3 regions of the Methylocystis bryophila genome follow, and region 3 is predicted to be linked to each of the others. Evidence: predicted binding sites of a transcription regulator. Region 3 holds the regulator's gene; each other region holds the start of a gene.
The links. The regulator PhoB, encoded in region 3, activates phosphate uptake and scavenging genes when phosphate is short. The targets are predictions, from matches to a motif close to TGTCATNNANCTGTCAT.

Region 1 (6,444 bases), 1.3 Mb from region 3:
TCGCACGCGAAAGCCGCGCGCCTTCGTAGCGCGCGAAAGCCGCTGCCGCCGAAGCGCCGCCCGCGAAGGCTTGTCCCAAGGCCTCCGCATCCTCGATCGCCTGCGCGGCCCCTTGCGCGAGGAAGGGGACCATCGGATGCGCCGCGTCGCCGAGCAAGGTCACAGCGCCGCGGGTCCAGGAGCGCAACGCCGGGCGGATCCAGAGCGGCCAGCGCCGCCAGCTGTCGTGAGACGCGATCAAATCGCGCAGCTGCGGGGCGCAGCGCTCGAAATCCGCGGCCTCGAGCAGGCTCGGGCCATCCCGCATCGGCTCATTCGAGGCCGGTTCGACCTCGCCGTCCTCGACGATCACCACGGCGTTGACGATCTCGCCGCCGCGCAGCGGATAATGCACGACATGCGCCCCGCGCCCGAGCCAGAGATTGACCTCTTTCGCGCGCAAGGCCGTGGGAACCGTCTCGGCCGGAAGCAGCGCGCGCCAGGCCGTGCAGCCTGAGTAGAAGGGGGCGTCCCGCTCGTCGCGAAAGAGGAAGGCGCGCACCGAGGACCGAACGCCGTCGGCGCCGATCAGCCCTGCGGCCTCGATATCTTCGGGGCCAGCGGATCCATGCACGCGCAGGAAGAGTTTTCCGTCCTCTTCCTCGAAATCGCCGACGCGGGCGTCGGTTCGGATCGCGATCTTTTCGCTCGCCCGCGCGGCGTCCAAAAGCAGATTTTGCAGATCGGCGCGATGGAAGAGGCGGAAAGGGGCGCCAAAACGCTCCCGCGCGCCCGCGAGCGGCATGCGCGAGAGCTCGGCTCCATCGGTCGCGCGGCGGATGATGATGGATTCCGGCAAAAGCGAATTGGCGTCGAGCGCGGCGGAAAGGCCGAGGCCCTGAAGAATTCGTCCTGCATTCGGCGCGATCTGTAAGCCGGCGCCGACTTCTTCGATCTTGGGCGCCTTTTCGAACAGCGCCACGCGCTTACCGGCGCGCGCCAGACACAGCGCCGCAGCAAGGCCGCCAATCCCAGCGCCGGCGACGACGACTGCGTCCGAAGCGGAAGGGCTCACGAGGCTGCTGCGACGCGCTCCGCCGGTTCATAGACGCATTCAGTTGGATCGGCGGCGCCGTGCAGCGAGGCGTCATAGACATACAGCGTCGAGCAGTAAGGGCAGAGAGCCTCGGACGCCGCACCCATATCCAGAAAAACATGCGGATGGTCGAAAGGCGGCAGCGCCCCGATGCACATGAATTCCTTGGCCCCGACGCGGATGCGCGGGACGCCCGGCTGATTGTGGAAATGCGGGGTAGCGTGCTCTGACATGGGAACCAACCATTCGGCGGAGGCGCCTTTTGGGCGCCGGCTGCGGCCCGGTATAGAGCGGGTCGCGCAAAAGGGAAAGCAGCCTGCCGCATGTTCTAGCGGCGGCCTCGAGGTTTAACGACGACTACCCCAGGAGGGGTCGCGTGTCGATCACGCCCTCTTCCGCTGTCGCGGACAGGGCGCGGCCAAAGGCGAGAATCAACTCCTTCAGCTCCTCCTCGGCGACCAGCTTCGCCGCCTCGCTATAGGGCAACCATTGCGTCACGCGCTGACCCATTTCGAGCCATTTCTTGCGCTGACGCAAGACACGCAGCGGGAAGACCTCGACGCGACAAATCAGCACGGCGCCGTTCTTGAGGCGCTTACGATAGTGATAGGCGCCGATCGACTTCTTCCCGATGTTTCCAAGGAGGCCGCCCTCTTCCAAAGCCTCGACCGCCGCGGTCGCGTTGGGCTTGCGCCCCTTCATCGGCCACCCCTTGGGAATCACCCACCGCCTCGTGCCGCGGGAGGTCAGCAGCATGATCTCGAGCTCGTCGGAGATGCGCCACGGCAGCGCCCCATATTGCGCATGCGGCTCTCTCCCCTCGGCGAGGTCGACGGCCTTGGGCTCTTTCACGCGACACCCCCCGCCAACACGCTGAAAACGCCCGCGATAAGCGCCGCCGTCGACGTGGCGATCACCCACGCCGTCACGACATCCTTTGCAATATCCCCGCCCAGGGCTGGAACCCGCGGGGCGGCGCAGACGCCTTGCATCTCCGCGAGCTTGGTCATCTTCGAGCCCTTTGTGGGCGCGACGCGCCAGCCACAGCGAGAGTCGAGCCGCTGCGACTTGCTAGGCTTCCAGGCGGCGACTCAGTCTGCATTTCCATGCCTCAATTCCCTCTGGGCGCGAGTTCTTGGTCCGCGCGCCGCACAGCCTGCACAAAGGCGCATAGCTTGGCTGCGTCCAAACGCCCATTCGTCCGCACGCCCGAGCACAGATCCACGCCGAAGGGGCGCACCCGCGTGATCGCGTCGACGGCGTTAGCGGCGGAGAGGCCGCCTGCCAGAAAGACAGGCAGCGCGCAAGCGCGGACGAATTCGGCGCTCACCTCCCAGTCGTGTTGACGGCCGGTACCGCCCAGCTCGGGCACGCCGGCGCTCGGCCGGCCGGAGTCGAGCAGAAACGCGTGCACATGAGGGGCGTAGGCGGTCATGAGGTCTAGGGCCGAAGGTCCCTCCACATGCACCACCTGCACGCGACGGACATTCGGCTCGAGCTCGACCAATTTCGCCGATTCCGCCGGATCAATCTGCGAGACGATCTGAACGGTCGACGTGTGCGTCCGTCGGAGGTGCGCGGAAATCGCATCCGCGGTCTGCTCTGAAGTCAGCAAGAAGGGCGCGATCGGCGGGGGCGCGAAAGCCGCGATCTCGAATATCGTCTCGTCGGATATAGGGCCTGGCCCTGACGGCATTGCGCCCACGAGACCAAGCGCGTCCGCGCCGGCGCCGATCGCGAGACGCGCCTCCTCTATCGAGGCGATGCAGCAAATCTTTATCCGCGTTCTCATGGGACGAATTTCCGCCCTCCGATCTAGCCCGGCGGCACGCGAGACAGCCATTCAAACCGACACGGATTAGCCCCGACGCCCCATAGCGCTTTGGGGCGCCGCTGGCGAAAAAATGGCTGGAAGAACCAAGCCTACGTCCCACCTGCATCGCCGATGACCGCATAAATCGGACCCGGCCGTCTCGGGTCCCGAATGGGATCGAGGCGCCGTCCCCTAGGGACAGCGCCTCGATCGCAAGCTCGCTTGAAGCGGGTTTCCTGTTAGGCGGTCAGAAGATCTTGGTGAACAGGAGGTAGAGCCCGCCGGAGAGGAACATTGCGCAAGGCAGGGTCAGAACCCAGGCCATCGCGATGCTCTTCACCGTGTCTGCTTGCAGCCCCGACCCGTTCGCCGCCATTGTTCCCGCAACGCCCGAAGAGAGCACATGGGTGGTCGAGACCGGCAGGCCGTAGGCGTCGGCGGCGAAGATCGTCGACATGGCGACGAGTTCCGCGGCGGCGCCCTGGCCGTACGTCAGATGCTCCTTGCCGATCTTCTCGCCGACGGTCACGACGATGCGCTTCCAGCCGATCATCGTGCCAAGGCCGAGCGCGACGGCCACCGCGACTTTCACCCAGGTCGGGATGAATTTCGTCGTCTGGTCGATTTCCTTTTTGTAATCGGCGAGAATTTTCTTCTCGCCGTCGCTGAGCTCGGCGGCTTGGTCCTTGGCGAGGAAGCGCAAGGCCTCGGAGGCGAGATAGACGTCGTTTCGGGTGTTGCCGACCGCCGCAAAGGGGATTTTCGAGATCGAGCCATATTCCTGGATCTCATGCGAAATCTCCTGCATCAGCGCGGCCAGCGCGACATAGGTACCTTCCGACGGCTTGAAGCCCGCATCGCCATGATAGGTGATGTAGGTCGAGACAGCGGGACGCGGATTGCCGAGCATGCGATGGCCGGCCTCCTTCGCCTCGACGACCTTGATCGCGGCAGCCGACGCCTTCGCGAAACTGGCGATGTGGCTTTCGGGCAACGCGCGGTTCAGCGCATAGGCGGTCGGCACCGTGCCGATCAGGATCAGCATGATCAGGCCCATGCCCTTCTGTCCGTCATTCGAGCCATGCGCGAAGGACACGCCGGTGCAGGTCAGGACGAGCAGGCCGCGGATCCACCACGGCGGCGGCGTCTGCCCTTTCGGCTCGGAATAGAGCGCCGGGTTGCGAACGACGAACTTCATGAGGAGAAGCAGCGCGCCCGCGCAGAGGAAGCCAACCAGAGGCGAGATCAGGAGCGCCTCGCCGACCTCCATCGCCTTGTGCCAATCGACGCCGGAGGTTCCGTCGCGGCCGCGCATGAGGGCGTTGGTGATGCCGACGCCGATGATCGAGCCGATCAGCGTGTGCGAGCTCGAGGCCGGCAGACCCATCCACCACGTGCCGAGGTTCCAGATGATCGCCGCGATCAACAGTGCGAAGACCATCGCGAAGCCGGCCGAGGAGCCGACCTGCAGGATCAACTCCACCGGCAGCAGCGAGACGATGCTGAAAGCGACCGCGCCGGTCGAGAACAGCACGCCGAGAAAGTTGAAGAATCCGGACCAGACGACCGCGACATTCGCGGGCAGCGAATGGGTGTAGATGACGGTCGCCACCGCATTGGCGGTGTCGTGAAAACCGTTCACGAATTCGAAGCCGAGCGCAATCAGCAGCGCCACGCCGAGCAGGACGAAGGGCAGATAAGTCGTGACCGGAGCGCCCGTCTCCTGGACGTCCCGCCAAATGCTGTAGGCGGTGAAGCCCAGACCGAGCGCCAGGATCGCCAGGAAGAGCAGGATGCTCTGGATGCTCGTGTTATGGTCGAGCTTAGGCTTGGGGGATTCGTGGTCGACCTTCAAGTCGATGTCGGCGCCGGAAGTGACGGACGTCATTTTGGGTTCCTCGTTGACGACGGGCCTTCATTCAAACGGAGAGCTGCTACGTACATTTCACAGAAATATGACAATGGTGATTCGTATGTACCCGATTATAATCAGAAACTTATGCCGCCATCGCGAGGGGTGCGCCTAGCGCCGCGCTCTCGCTTGTGGGCTTTGGGCCGCTCGCCGCCGCCGCCAGCTTGCTTCGCGCTTCGACGACCGGTTGCAGGCGGAAGTGGAGCTTTCGGGAGGCTGGAGAGGGGAGCAGCATTCCGTTCTATACGCTCGTTTTCCCTCAGTCAGGCCACCCTAATTATGTGGCTCGGAAGATTTATTACGCCACCGCCTCAAGTTCATAAAAATGTAACATACAAAAGGGCGCGTAAACGGAACGAATTGGATCGCTTTGCGTTCATGCTCTGCATCAACGCGCCGTCAGAAGGGGCCCACGTCATGCGTATCACAGTGACCATCCCGGCAATACTATTCACTACCATCGCCGCGCAGGCGGGAGTGGTGACCAATTCAAAAGTCGTGTGCTCGGGCAAGCATCCGCCGGCGGTTCCGCTGCTGGGCGGCATGCTCGTGCAGAACTCGGGGGTCGGAGAGGTGGACGCCAACATACCGCCGGGCTTTAAAGTGGCGAAAGTCTACTGCCAGGTGAGCGATCCCGCTGGCGGCCTCAGGGCGTGCAAATATAGCAAGAAGCCCGATAAGGCTTGCGGCGTCGCATCGAAGGGGATGCTCATCGACAATTTCGGCGATGGCTTTAAAGAGCTGAGCTGGTACCCTCAAGCGCCCAAGGGCGGCGCGCCGAGGCTCTACATTCTCACGACAGAGATCGCTCCGGATACGCCGTCCAAGAAGAAGTGATCGGTCAGAGCCCGGGGAAAGCATAGCGAGGCCTGAAACGCCGCGGTGGCGACAGAGGGGACGAGCCTCTGTCGCCATATGGGATATTTAGCGAGAAGAACTTTTCTATCTGCGCATCGATGCAACCTGCGTGCGCCATGTCAACACACCGCGGGTCGAGGGGAAGTTCTTCATCTGAAACGAGAACATGACCGCGCGCACTTCGGCGGGCGGAACGTCGATTTCGATTTGGCTGGAGTTGTGGCCGATGGCTTCGCACTCCACGACGGGAACCGTCGCGGTAGGGCAATCATAGGCTGTGAAAGCGATGACAAGCGCGCTAATGGGTGTTGCCGCATTATTCTTGACGTTCGCTTTGAATGTGAAGCCTTGATCTCCATTAGAATATCCGTAGCTGCTTTTTGTAATCGTCTCATGCCGCAATTCGATCGCGTTCAGATTGACAGCAGCCGCTCGCGCTGTCTCCTTTTGCCGCTCGGCTTGGCGCTCCGTCTCCTGGAGCTCAACCCATGCATGGGAGCTTCTCTTGTCTATTATAAGCATAACAGCGACGCCGATGGCCACAACAATACTGATCATCGCTGCGAGTGAGCGCAAATCTGGCAAAATGAAAAGCAACCAGACAACGAAAGAAATAACTAGAGCGACGTCGAGACTCATCCTCTATGCCCTCTATTCGATAGAGACTTGCAGTCGTTTCCGCAGAGCTTCGACGCGCGCGGCAAATGACGCTTTGCGTTCATCTTCCGCCTCTGTCGGCACGACCGTCTCGGTCGAAACCGTAAAGCCTGCTCGTCAATTCGAACG
Region 2 (6,444 bases), 2.2 Mb from region 3:
TGCGCGAAATCCGCCTCCGAGAGGCCCGCGGCCTTCACGCCGTCGAGGATGGCCACGGCGGTGGCGAGCGCATAGGCCAGCTCCTGCGCCGGCGTCGCCCCCGCCTCCTGCAGATGGTAGGAGCAGACGTTCATCGGGTTGAACTTCGGCGATTCCTTCGTCGCGAAGAGAATGAGGTCTTGCGTGAGCCGCAGCGACGCAGCCGGCGGAAACACATAGGAGCCGCGCGACAGATATTCCTTGATGATGTCGTTTTGCGTCGTGCCCTGCAGCTTGGCGCGCGCGACGCCTTGCTCCTCGGCGGCGGCGATATAGAGCGCCATCAGCCAGACCGCCGTGGCGTTGATCGTCATCGAGGTGTTCATCTCTCCGAGCGGAATGCCCTCGAAGAGCGTGCGCATGTCGCCCAGATGCGAGACCGGCACGCCGACCTTGCCCACCTCTCCCCGCGCGAGCGGATGGTCGCTGTCGTAGCCCGTCTGCGTGGGCAGATCGAAGGCGATCGACAATCCCGTTTGCCCCTTGGCGAGGTTCGAGCGGTAGAGCAGGTTCGATTCTCGCGCGGTCGAATGGCCGGCGTAGGTTCGAAACATCCAAGGTTTGTCGCGGCGCGGGGCGTCGGTCATACGTGCAGGCTCCTTTGCTGTGCGAATAGCGCATCGGGCCGCAGGGCGTCAAAACGGGGCGGCGCCCGACCGGCCATGCTCGGGGAAACCTTCCTCCTTGCGAGACCCAACCCGTCATGGCCGGGCTTGTCCCGGCCATCCACGCCATCCAGCCGCGGCGCCGTTGGCGCTAATCGAAATCCTTCGGCTTTCCGGGTCTCGCGCGAAACACTTTCTTGGCGAAGCCGCCAAGGCCGCAAGAGTTTGGAGCTCTGAGAAGAGAGCGGCCAGTTCGCGCAAAATCTCTTAGAGAACTTGGGGGTCTCGGCGTGGATGGCCGGGACAAGCCCGGCCATGACGAGCCCTGGGAGAGATGTATGACTCCCTCAGTCCTCGGTGCGGAAGGCGCGAGGCGCTGGCCTCACCTTCGCCGGCCGCACGAGTTCCCGCTGTCTCAGCCGCGCCAGGGCCTCAGCCCGCCATCTTCTCGACGAGCGCGTCGGAAAACTCCGCGTTCACATAGACGTTCTGCACGTCGTCATTGTCTTCCAAAGAGCCGATGAGCTTCAAAATCTTCTCGCCGGCCTCGTCGTCGACCGCGACTGTGTTTTGAGGGCGCCAGACGAGCGCGGCCTTCTTGGGCTCGCCGAATTTTTCCTCGAGGCTCTTGGCCACGTCGCGTAGCCCTTCGAGCGAGGTGGTGATCTCATGCGTCTCCTCGCTGGAGGCCACGTCTTCCGCGCCGGCCTCCAGCGCCGCCTCCATCATGGCGTCCTCCGAGGCGACCTTGCGGTCGAACTCGACGAGCCCGACCCGGTCGAACATGAAGGACACGGCGCCCGTCTCGGCCAGCGCGCCGCCGGCCTTGGTGAAATAGGAGCGAACTTCGCCGGCCGTGCGGTTGCGGTTGTCGGTCAGGGCCTCGATGATGATCGCGACGCCGCCCGGCGCATAGCCCTCATAGCGCACCTCGTCGTAGTTTTCCGCGTCGGCGCCCGAGGCCTTCTTGATCGCCCGCTCGATGTTGTCCTTGGGCATGTTCTCGGCGCGCGCGGCGAGCACGGCGGCGCGCAACCTGGCGTTCATATTGGGGTCGGGCAGGCCCATTTTCGCGGCCACGGTGATTTCCCGGGCGAGCTTGGAGAAGAGCTTCGAACGAATGGCGTCCTGCTTGCCCTTCTTGTGCATGATATTCTTGAATTGACTATGCCCGGCCATCGACCGCCCTTGCCTCCTAAAGCCGCAGCATTTTCGCGGCGCGAGCGCGATTCCTTGTCGCCCAAACGGAAGCGCTCGAGCGATAAGGAATCGCGCCAAATCAAAACGTCGGAGCGAATTCCGAGCGCAAAAGTCTGTCAACTTTTGCCCTAATTCGCTCTGAAGCGGCCCATATACGCCGGGCTGCGCCAGAAATAAAGGAAGCGCCGGCTTCAGGAGGGACCCCGCAGAATGCGCCGTGACGACAGCATCCCCGAAGACCGCCGAACCCCGCAGCCCCCGGATCCGCTGCGCCGCCGCACGCCGCTTCCTGGCAGCCTCCCCAAGAGCGAGGCGGAAGACCCGCAGGCGGCCCTGCGCGTGCGGCGTCTTATGGACAGCCCCGTCTATCGTGAGGGCTCCGAGGATCTGGACTTCTTGCGATCAGATGTGGCGCGGGGCGTCCGCCTCGATCTCGACTATCTGAAGCCCGAGTTGCAGTTGCAGCAGTACGGCGTCACCGAAGCCATCGTCGTCTTCGGCTCAACGCGCCTCGTTGAGCACAAGGCCGCCGCCACCCGGCTCGACGCGGCTCAACGCCAAGCCGCCGCCCATCCGCAAGACGCGGCGCGCGCGCAAGCCATGCGAAGAGCCGAGCGTATCGCGGAAAAATCCCGCTATTACGAAGTCGCGCGCCAGTTTGGGGCGCTTGTCGGGGCGGCCCCGGCGCTTGCCGGCGGAGGGAAGCTCGCCATCGTGACCGGCGGCGGGCCAGGACTGATGGAAGCGGCGAATCGCGGGGCCTTTGAGGCTGGCGGCAACAGCGTCGGCTTGAACATCAACCTACCGCATGAGCAGTTCCCCAATCCCTATGTGACGCCCGACCTCTGCCTGCGCTTTCATTACTTCGCGATCCGCAAGCTGCATTTCCTGTTGCGAGCGGCGGCGCTGGTAGTCTTCCCCGGCGGCTTTGGATCCATGGACGAGCTCTTCGAGGTCCTGACGCTGGCGCAGACCCGCAAGATCGAGCCGCTTCCCATCATCCTTGTCGGCAAAGACTTCTGGTCCCGCGCCTTCGACGTCGAATTCCTGTTAGAGGAGGGCATGATCGACCCGGAAGATCGCGATCTCTTTTGGTATGCGGAAAGCGCGGAAGAAATATGGGAGGACATTCTATATTGGCGTCAAATGGCCGGCCGGCCGTTGCTCGGTCGATAGTTATGGATGCTTTTCTTTCTTCCTCGACTTCATCCCTCCACTTATGGCGTCGCCTTCACACATATAGGCGCCGCGCCTGGTGGCTCCATAACGGCGCTCACCATAGAAAGAATAGCTCTTTGACGGAAAATTGGCCCACACAACGGTGTCCGTCGGGCAATGACTTTTTGCCTGCCTCGCGGTTTCAAATTGGAGCTCCCCAGACGGGGCGGCCTCCGACGAGCCTTTCGATGCGGGCGCCGCGGTAGCCGAAGAAGGAGCGCCAGGCGCCGCGGCCGGCGCTGGAGCGGAAGGGGTCACGTTCGGCTCCGCGTTCTGCTGAGCCATGCCAACCGAGGTTGACGCGATCAGGCCCGTCATTGCTGAGAATACTGAGATGAGAAGGCGTCTTCCCATTATGGAATTCCTCATTTGGCAACATCTTCGCGACCAGCGCATTTTTGCGCAAACTCTTTCGCTTTCCGCTTTCGCTCAACCGCTAAATAGGTTGCAATCGCGAAAATCAATTCGCCGGCGGCAAGCCCCGTCGGCCGATGGTGATAGCCCGGCCGGCGCCGGCTTGGAGGGTTGGCTCACCCTGGGAAATGTCCACGCCTCAGCGGGCGCGCGTAGTCATGTGACTGACATCCATCCGTCCTATCCCCGCGCTCTTGTGGCGGGGACGCCCAAAATTCATGGCCTTGGGGATGAATCGAGGATGAGCGTGGATCTCGGCGATATGAAGCGCGCCACGGCCGCTGGCCTTAGCGCCGCGGTCCACCGAAATAGAACTTTCTCTCGCGCCGGCGCCCTGGAGCGCCTTTTCACCTTGGCCTTTCGAGGGCTCGTCTATCCCCAGATCTGGGAGGACCCCGTCGTCGACATGGAGGCCCTCGCGATCGGGCCCGAAGATCATGTCGTCGCGATCGCGTCGGGCGGCTGCAACATCATGAGCTATCTGATCGCCGATCCGGCGCGAATCGTCGCGGTCGATCTCAACGGCGCGCATATCGCCCTGAACCGACTGAAACTCTGCGCGGCCCGGCATCTTCCCGATTTCGACGCCTTCCACCGTTTCTTCGGCGAAGCCGATCGCGCGGAGAACGTCGAGGCCTACGATCGCTGGGTCCGCCCTCATCTCGACCGCGAGTCTCGCGCCTATTGGGAAGGACGCACCGCCTTTGGCCGGCGCCGGATCGATCGCTTCGCCGACAATTTCTATCGCTATGGCCTTCTCGGCTCCTTCATCGGCGCCGGTCATCTGCTGGCGCGCGCCCATGGCAAGAATCCTCGCCGGCTGCTCGAGGCGCGCACGCTGGAAGAGCAGCGCGAGCTTTTCGAGGACGAGATTTCTCCGCTTTTCGAGACAAAGACGCTGCGCTGGCTCGTCAATCAACCGGCGACGCTCTACGGACTCGGCATCCCGCCGGCGCAATATCGCGCTCTGGTCGGCGACGCGGAAGGCGGCGCGGCCGCGGTGTTGCGCGAGCGCCTGCGCCGGCTCGCCTGCGATTTCGAACTCTCCTCGAATTATTTCGCGCGCCAGGCTTTCGGCCGCCGTTACGGCGATCGCGACGAGGGCGCCGCGCCCCCTTATCTCGAGGAGGACTGCTTCGATCTCGTCCGCGCCAGGGCCGCGCGCGTCGAGACGAAACACATGTCGATGGGAGGCTTTCTCGAAAGCTCTTCGCCAGCGAGCCTCGACGCCTATGTTCTGCTCGATGCGCAGGACTGGATGGACGACGCGACCCTTTGCCATCTTTGGGAGAACATCACGCGCACGGCTCGCCCCGGGGCTCGCGTGATCTTTCGCACCGCCGCCGACGAGCGCCTCCTGCCGGGCCGGCTTCCGGCTGAGCTGCTGGCGCGGTGGCGTTATGACGAGGAGCGCTGCCGGGAGCTCACGCGTCGAGATCGCTCCTCGATCTACGGGGCCTTTCATCTCTATACGCTGCAGACGCCGCAATGACCGACGCTCACGCCGCTCTCATGGATCGAATGTATCGCCCGCAGAGGCGAATCTACGATCTCACGCGCAAGCATTATCTCCTCGGTCGCGACGAGACGATCGACGCGCTCTCGCCGCCGCCGGGAGCGCATGTGCTCGAAATCTGCTGCGGAACCGGCCGCAACCTCATTCGCGCGTCGCGGCTTTATCCGCAGGCGCGTTTCTACGGCATGGACATTTCCGCCGTGATGCTCGACGAGGCTCGGGAGCAAGCCGCCCGCCGAAAAAGCGGCGCGCCGATCGTCTTCGCCGAAGGCGACGCGACGGATTTCGACGCGCAGGCGCTCTTCGGCGTGCCGCGCTTCGAGCGGATCTTCATCTCCTACGCCCTTTCAATGATCCCCGCGTGGCGCGACGCGCTGGCGCACGCCTTCGACCTGCTCACCCCGGAGGGCGAGCTGCATGTGGTCGATTTCGGCGATCAGGCGGGGCTGCCGCTCTGGTTCCGCATCGCCCTCGCCAGATGGCTCGCGCGCTTCCACGTGCAGCCGCGCCGGAACCTCGCGAATGACTTCGCGGCCCAGGCTCAAGCCAGAGGCCTCGCGCATCGCCACGACGCTCTTTACCGTGGCTACGCCTTCCATGAGGTCGCGGCCCCGAGGCTCGGATAGGCCGCTGTCGTTTTAGCGATAGCCTTCCTCGGCGAGCACCTGCCGGACAGCGGGACGGCTCCTCATCCGCTGATAATGGGCGAGGCAGGAGGGTGGGAGCTCCATGCCGATCTTGTCAGCCCAGAACTCATTATAAAACAGGGCGGCGTCCGCGATCGAAAAGCTTCCTGCGAGATAATCCTTGCCGGCGAGCTCGCTGTCCATCGCGAGCAGCGCCGAAGCGACGATCGCGCGTCCCTCCGCCTGGATCGCCTCGATCTTTGCGCCCTGCCTTTGATAGCGCTCCGGAACGAAGACGCGGCGGAAGCCCTCGCCGTGGATGTGGCCCACGCAAAAGGCCATGTTCGCGAGCGCCGCGTCGCGCGACTCGCGTTCCTCGGGGAGAAGCTTCCGGCGCGGAAACGTCTCCGCGATCCATGTCGCGATGGAGACAAAGTCCATCAGCGCGACGCCGTCGTCGCGCAGCAGGGTCGGAATGCTTCCCTGGGGGTTGATCGCGAGATACTCGGGCTTGAGGTGGTCGCCCTTGACGAGATTGACGATGTGCGCCTCGAAAACGAGGCCCGCCTCCTCGAGCAAAATGTGAATCCCCGTCGAGCAGGAGCCTGGGGTCATGTAGAATTTCATGGAGGATATGTTCCCCTGCCGTCGAACCGCGATTGCCTGTCACGCCAGAATGCAACCGGGGCGCCAGGCCCGCTGAAGCGGCGCTGCTGTTCATTGAAAGCCGAAGGCCATAAGACGAGCTTGAGGAGTCCCAGGCATGGGCGAAGAGATACAGGCCACCGCTTTCACCCAGGAAGACGCGGCCCGTTTCCAGCAGCGG
Region 3 (6,444 bases):
GATCTTCCTCGGCGAGATCACGAGCTGGGACGATGCGGCGATCAAGAAGCTCAATCCCAAGGTGAAACTCCCGCAGCTGCCGATCGTGGTGGCGCATCGCTCCGACGGCTCGGGCACCACCTTCAACTTCACCAATTATCTCTCCAAGGTCTCGCCGGCCTGGAAGGAGAAGGTTGGCGAGAGCTCGGCGGTGGAATGGCCGGTCGGCGTCGGCGCCAAGGGGAATGAAGGCGTCGCGAACACCGTCGCCAACACGAAGGGCGCCATCGGTTATGTCGAATACGCCTATGCGAAGCAAAATAAGATGACCTTCGCGAAGATGGCGAACAAGGACGGGAAAATCGTCGCGCCGACTTCCGAGGCTTTCCAGGCCGCCGCCTCCAACGCGGATTGGGCGAAGGCGCCGGGCTTTTATGAAATCCTGACCAATGAGGCCGGAGCCAAGTCCTGGCCGATCACCGCCGCGAGCTTCATCCTGCTGCCGAAGCAGCCGCAAGACTCCGCAGCCACGGCGGAAGCCCTGAAGTTCTTTGCTTGGGCCTTCGCCAACGGGGGCAAGGCCGCCGAGGAGCTCGACTATATTCCGTTGCCGGCGAACGTCGTCACCCTCATCAAGAAGACGTGGGCGAGCGAGGTCAAGGGCGCGGACGGCAAGGCTTTGTATTGAGACGAGCCTCAAGCGACGAGATGCGTCTTAAGGCCTAGACGGCAAACGGAAGATGCGTCCGCGAGGAGAGGAAGCACAAGTGAGCGAACGAGTCATGGATAGCGCGGCCGGGCCAAACCTCGGCGCGCTCGGAGCGCAGGTCTCCACAACGGCGGAGCGGGGGCGCGTGCTGCAGCGGCTCGCCCTCGTGGATGTCGTGTTTCGTCGCGCAACCTTCAGCTGCGCGCTCCTTGTGCTGATCCTCCTCGGGGGCGTCATTCTTTCGTTGATCCAGGGGTCATTGCCGGCTCTTGGCGCATTCGGCCTCGGGTTCGTCACGTCGCAGTCCTGGAACCCTGTCACCGAGAAATTCGGCGGGGGGCCGGCGATCTATGGCACGCTCGTCACCTCGGCGATCGCGCTGGTGATCGCCGCCCCGGTCGGCGTCGGCATCGCCGTGTTCCTCACGGAGCTGTGCCCAATAGCGCTGCGGCGCCCGATCGGCATCGCGATCGAGCTGCTCGCTGGCATCCCGTCGATCATTTACGGGATTTGGGGCCTCTTCATCCTCGCCCCGTTCCTCCAGACCTATGTTCAGCCCTGGCTCATCAATACTTTCAAGGAAGTTCCAGGCCTGAACTTGCTCTTCACCGGCCCGCCCTACGGCATTGGCATGCTCACCGCAGGCGTGATCCTCGGCGTCATGGTTTTGCCCTATGTCGCGTCGGTTTGCCGCGACGTCTTCGAGACGGTTCCAGTCGTGTTGAAGGAGGCGGCGTTCGGCATCGGCTGCACGACGACCGAGGTCGTCCGGCATGTGGTCATTCCCTACACCGCGGTCGGCGTCATTGGCGCGATCATGCTCGGGCTCGGTCGCGCGCTCGGCGAGACCATGGCCGTGACCTTCGTCATCGGCAACGCGCACAAGATCGCGACCTCCATTCTCGCGCCGGGCACGACGATCTCTGCGACGATCGCCAATGAATTCACGGAAGCGGTGGGCGATCTCTACACGTCGTCGCTGGTCCTGCTCGGCCTCATCCTCTTCGTCATCACCTTCGTCGAGCTTTCGATCGCAAGGTTTCTGCATATGAGCGTCGAACGCAAAGGGGGAGGTTGAGCGTGTCCATATACGCCCGCCGTCGCGTCGCGGATTCTATCGCGCGGAAGCTGTGCCTCGCCGCTGCAGTCTTCGGTCTCGCATGGCTCGTCGCCATACTCGTCGTGCTCATCTACGAAGGAGTGAAGGGCCTCTCGCCCGCCGTCTTCATGCAAATGACGCCGGCGCCGGGCAGCGCGGGCGGCCTGCTCAACGCCATCGTCGGATCGCTGATCATGACGGTGCTCGGCGTCGTGGTCGGCGCGCCGCTCGGACTCTTCGCCGGCACCTGGCTCGCCGAATATGGGAATAATTCGAAGCTCGCCATGGTCATTCGCTTCATCAACGACATCCTTCTGAGCGCGCCGTCGATCGTCATCGGCCTCTTCGTCTACGAGGTGATTGTCGCGCGGCAGAAGCACTTTTCGGCCTGGTCCGGAGCCGCGGCGCTGGCGATTCTGGTGATCCCCGTGGTCCTGCGCACCACGGAGGACATGCTGCGCCTCGTGCCCGGCTCGCTGCGCGAAGCGGCGACGGCGCTCGGTCTGCCGCGCTCCTACGTCATTCGCCAAGTCGCCTATCGCGCGGCGAAAGCAGGGCTTGTCACCGGCGTGCTGCTCGCCGTGGCGCGCGTATCCGGCGAGACGGCCCCGTTGCTCTTCACCGCGCTCAACAATCAATTCTTCAGCGGCGACATCAATGCGCCGATGGCGAGCCTGCCGGTCGTGATCTTCCAATTCGCGCTCTCGCCATACAAGGATTGGCAGCAACTGGCGTGGACGGGCGCTTTGCTCATCACCGCCGCAGTGCTGTTCCTGTCGATTACCGCACGCGCGCTCGGCGCACAGAGGGCAAAGGGATGAACGTGGCCTCGATCGTGAAAGCCGAACTTCCGACCAAGATATCTGTTCAGGACCTCGACTTCTTCTACGGCGGGCACCACGCTTTGAAGAATGTGTCGATTCCGCTGCACACGAACAAGGTGACCGCCTTCATCGGACCCTCCGGTTGCGGCAAGTCCACCCTGCTGCGTGTGCTGAACCGAATGTATGATCTTTATCCCCATCAGCGCGCCGAGGGCGAGGTGCTGCTCGACGGGGAGAACATTCTCGATCCTCGAGTCGATGTGAATCTGCTGAGGTCGCGCGTCGGCATGGTGTTCCAAAAGCCGACGCCGTTTCCGATGACGATCTACGAGAACGTCGCTTTCGGCGTCCGGCTCTACGAGAAGCTCTCGAAAACGGACCTCGACGGGCGCGTCGAGCAAGCGCTGCGCGGCGCGGCGCTCTGGAATGAAGTCAAAGACAAGCTGCACTCGAGCGGGCTCGGCCTCTCGGGCGGCCAGCAACAGCGACTGTGCATCGCGCGCAGCGTCGCCGTTCAGCCCGACGTGATCCTGTTCGACGAGCCCTGCTCGGCGCTGGATCCGATCTCGACCGCCAAGGTCGAGGAGCTCATGGACGATCTCGCGTCGCAGTACACGATTGCGATCGTGACGCACAACATGCAGCAGGCGGTGCGCGTCTCCGACTTCACGGCTTTCATGTATCTGGGCGAGCTCGTCGAGTTCGCGGAAACGGACGCCGTGTTCACGAGTCCGAAGGAAAAGAGAACGCAGGATTACATCACGGGTCGGTTCGGTTAATATTGTCCAAGTCCAAACGCAATTGATCTGCGGCGTTCTCAGCCGCTTCAGGGACAAGAGCAATGAGCGAACACACCGTCAGAGCCTACGATCGAGACCTCGAAGCGCTCGATCGCAAGATCTCAGAAATGGGCGGCATCGCCGAGAAGATGCTTTCCGACGCAATGGACGCGCTGTCGACCTTCGATGTCGCATTGGCGCAGCAGGTGGTCGCCACTGACCAGCGGCTGGACGTCCTGCAGCGCGAGATCGAGGAGGCGGCGATCCTGACGATCGCGCGTCGCCAGCCACTCGCGGTCGATCTGCGCGAATGCATCGCCGCGATCCGCATCTCGGGGGATCTCGAGCGCGTCGGCGATCTCGCCAAAAACATCGCCCGACGCGCGACCGAGCTCGTCGACGAGGCGCGCACGCTGCGCGCGATCATCGGCTTGAAGTCGATGCACGATCTCGCCGCCCTGCAGCTCAAAGAGGTTCTGGACGCTTATGCGCAGCGGGACGCGGAGCGCGCTCGCGCCGTGTGGTTGAATGACGCCGATCTCGACGCTTTGGAAGATTCGGTGTTTCGCGACCTTCTCACCTTCATGATGGAAGACCCTCGTAACATCTCCTTCTGCACTCATCTTCTGTTCTGCTCCAAGAATCTGGAGCGGATTGGCGACCACACCACGAACATCGCCGAGACGGTCGTGTATCTCGCCTCCGGCGCGCCCATGCCGACCGACCGTCCAAAAACCCGGTCTTTTGGCCAAGCGGAGGAAAAACCGTAGGCCTGGGCTTTCAGTAACTAAGGCAAGGACATGAACGAAACCCGCACTCCCGTTCAGCGCGAGACGAACGCTAGCGACCGGGCGCCGCGCATTCTCATCGTGGAGGACGAATCGTCGCTCGCTCTGCTCCTCGTCTACAACATGGAAGCAGAAGGCTTCCTGGTCGAGCATGTGGATCGAGGGGACGAAGCGGAGCTTCGCATTGCCGAGTCACCGCCGGATCTCGTCATTCTCGACTGGATGCTGCCGGGGGTTTCGGGTCTCGAGATTTGCCGGCGGCTGCGGGCGCGCGATGAAACGCGCGACATGCCGGTGATCATGCTCACGGCGCGTGGCGAGGAAAGCGAGCGGGTGCGCGGTCTGTCGCTCGGCGCCGATGATTACGTCGTCAAGCCTTTCTCAATGGAGGAGCTGAAAGCGCGCGTGCACGCGCTGCTGCGCCGCGCCCGCCCCGAACGCGTCGCGAATAAACTCAGCGCCGGCGACATCGATCTCGACCGCGAGACGCGGCGCGTCAAAAGGGGGGGGCGCGAGATCCACCTCGGCCCAACCGAGTTCCGATTGCTCGAATATTTCATGGAGAAGCCAGGACGGGTGTTCACCCGCGCGCAGCTTCTCGACAGCGTCTGGGGCATGTCGGCGGAGATCGACGAGCGCACCGTCGACGTGCATGTCGGACGTTTGCGCAAGGCGCTCATCCGCTCGCGCGAGAAGGACCCGATCCGCACGGTGCGCGGCGCCGGCTATTCCTTCGATGAGACTTTCGGTCGCGGTTAGACCACGCTGCGTTCGAGAGCAATCGCCAGAACGCAGAGAAGGTGATCGATTCTAAAGGCTGAGAGCGCGATCTGTGCGAAAAGCCGCTTTCCAGTTTTTCGCATCGCGCTCCGGAGCCGTTCACGAAAATGCCCGAAGCGTTTTTCCGGTCAGGGCGTGCTTCAAGTTTTTAATCTGGAGCGCGTCCTCTTCGATCGCGTGATCGCGCGCGATTGGGGTGCGCTCTCGCGCCTTTCTCGCTCGAAAGGAATCGTTCGAGCGACAAGCAATCGCCCGAAATGAAAAGTTGAAGCGAACTCCGACCGCAAAAGTCCGGCAGCTTTTGCGGAATTCGCTTCAGCGGCCTCAGAGCCAGAAGCGCTCAGCGTCCAGAGCGCCCCGCCTGGCGACGGCGATCCGCTGCGTGAGGCTGATAAGCGATCCTCGCATGCTGGCGGCAATAAGGGCCTTCGCCATCCTCGTAACGCGAGCCGCAGAAGCGGAACTCCGGCGTCGTCGGGTCGCCGAGGGGCCAGTGGCACATCGTCTCGCGCAGCTCCATCAGCGTGACGCGCATCGAGATGGGAACCACCACCTCCTGATCCGGTCGCAGCGCCGTCGCGACGACGGGGCGGGGCGCCACGGCGAGAGCGAGATTGCCGATCACCATCGTGGCGCCGCCGCCGTTTCGGATCGGCGCCTCACAGGGCGCGGCGCGCGCCGGTCGCTGCGCGCGCGGGCGCGGCGCACTCGCCGCCTTGCCCCGCTCCGCCAATCCGAGTCGGTGAATCTTTCCGATCACGGCGTTGCGCGTCACGCCGGCGCCAAGCTCCGCGGCCACCTGAGCCGCGCTCAATCCTTCGAGCCAAAGCTTACGTAGCAGTTCAACCCGTTCTTGCGTCCAGGACATATGGGCCTCCGTTCGACGGTCGCGCCGTTATCGGCTGCGACGCCGATCTGAGAATCCAATAGAGTTCGCCGAGTCAGGCAGGCTGACGGCGGCAATTCACGCGAACTCGAGAGAAGACGTCGAGTGACCGAAGGCCATCGACGACAGATACGACGTTACTCTTTGCAGTGAATCACGCGCAAGAGTCACAGGCAAGGGAAAGGCGCGTTCCCCACAGTCTTTCCTGAGGATTGTCACCGAAAGCGCATAGTTCGCGCGCGGCGGGCGCGAGACCGGCCGAGCTAACTTGGGCCGAACCGCAGATCGCGCCCAAATTGCAAGGCGCCCCCCAATGGTGCATTAATTTGTGCAAGAGACGGCGCGTCCGCCTCATCCCTCTGAACGCCCTGCACCCTCAATGGACGAAGCTATCGCCTCACTGGATGACGCCATCGCGGCGCGCGATCCGCTCCCGCTCGTTGCCGGCAAGAGTCCTGCCGACACGCGCGTCGTCGTCGCCATGTCCGGCGGCGTGGATTCGAGCGTCGTCGCGGCGATGCTGAAGGAAGCGGGCTATGACGTCGTCGGCGTCACGCTGCAGCTCTACGATCACGGCGCGGCGATCCAACGCAAAGGCGC

Region 1: QMG80_RS04970 (inorganic phosphate transporter) is a predicted target of PhoB. The motif match lies at 4,833-4,849, and genes of this name have one in related genera.
Region 2: QMG80_RS10005 (BtaA family protein) is a predicted target of PhoB. The motif match lies at 3,631-3,647, and genes of this name have one in related genera.

What each region holds. Positions count from the first base shown of each region.
Region 1 is NZ_AP027149.1:1,068,159-1,074,602, reverse strand. It holds gene QMG80_RS04995 (FAD-dependent monooxygenase) at 1-1,054, opposite strand, end outside; gene QMG80_RS04990 (zinc-finger domain-containing protein) at 1,051-1,308, opposite strand; gene QMG80_RS04985 (NUDIX hydrolase) at 1,433-1,927, opposite strand; gene QMG80_RS04980 (hypothetical protein) at 1,924-2,085, opposite strand; gene QMG80_RS04975 (phosphoribosylanthranilate isomerase) at 2,187-2,867, opposite strand; gene QMG80_RS04970 (inorganic phosphate transporter) at 3,136-4,776, opposite strand; gene QMG80_RS04965 (hypothetical protein) at 5,218-5,637, shown strand; gene QMG80_RS04960 (hypothetical protein) at 5,743-6,297, opposite strand.
Region 2 is NZ_AP027149.1:2,113,129-2,119,572, forward strand. It holds gene QMG80_RS09990 (protein meaA) at 1-626, opposite strand, end outside; gene QMG80_RS09995 (YebC/PmpR family DNA-binding transcriptional regulator) at 1,077-1,823, opposite strand; gene QMG80_RS10000 (LOG family protein) at 2,055-3,020, shown strand; gene QMG80_RS10005 (BtaA family protein) at 3,718-4,968, shown strand; gene QMG80_RS10010 (class I SAM-dependent methyltransferase) at 4,965-5,618, shown strand; gene QMG80_RS10015 (glutathione S-transferase family protein) at 5,631-6,245, opposite strand; gene QMG80_RS10020 (glutamate-cysteine ligase family protein) at 6,382-6,444, shown strand, end outside.
Region 3 is NZ_AP027149.1:4,339,677-4,346,120, reverse strand. It holds gene pstS (phosphate ABC transporter substrate-binding protein PstS) at 1-667, shown strand, start outside; gene pstC (phosphate ABC transporter permease subunit PstC) at 762-1,766, shown strand; gene pstA (phosphate ABC transporter permease PstA) at 1,769-2,608, shown strand; gene pstB (phosphate ABC transporter ATP-binding protein PstB) at 2,605-3,390, shown strand; gene phoU (phosphate signaling complex protein PhoU) at 3,453-4,160, shown strand; gene phoB (phosphate regulon transcriptional regulator PhoB) at 4,191-4,937, shown strand; gene QMG80_RS20105 (GcrA family cell cycle regulator) at 5,299-5,826, opposite strand; gene mnmA (tRNA 2-thiouridine(34) synthase MnmA) at 6,224-6,444, shown strand, end outside.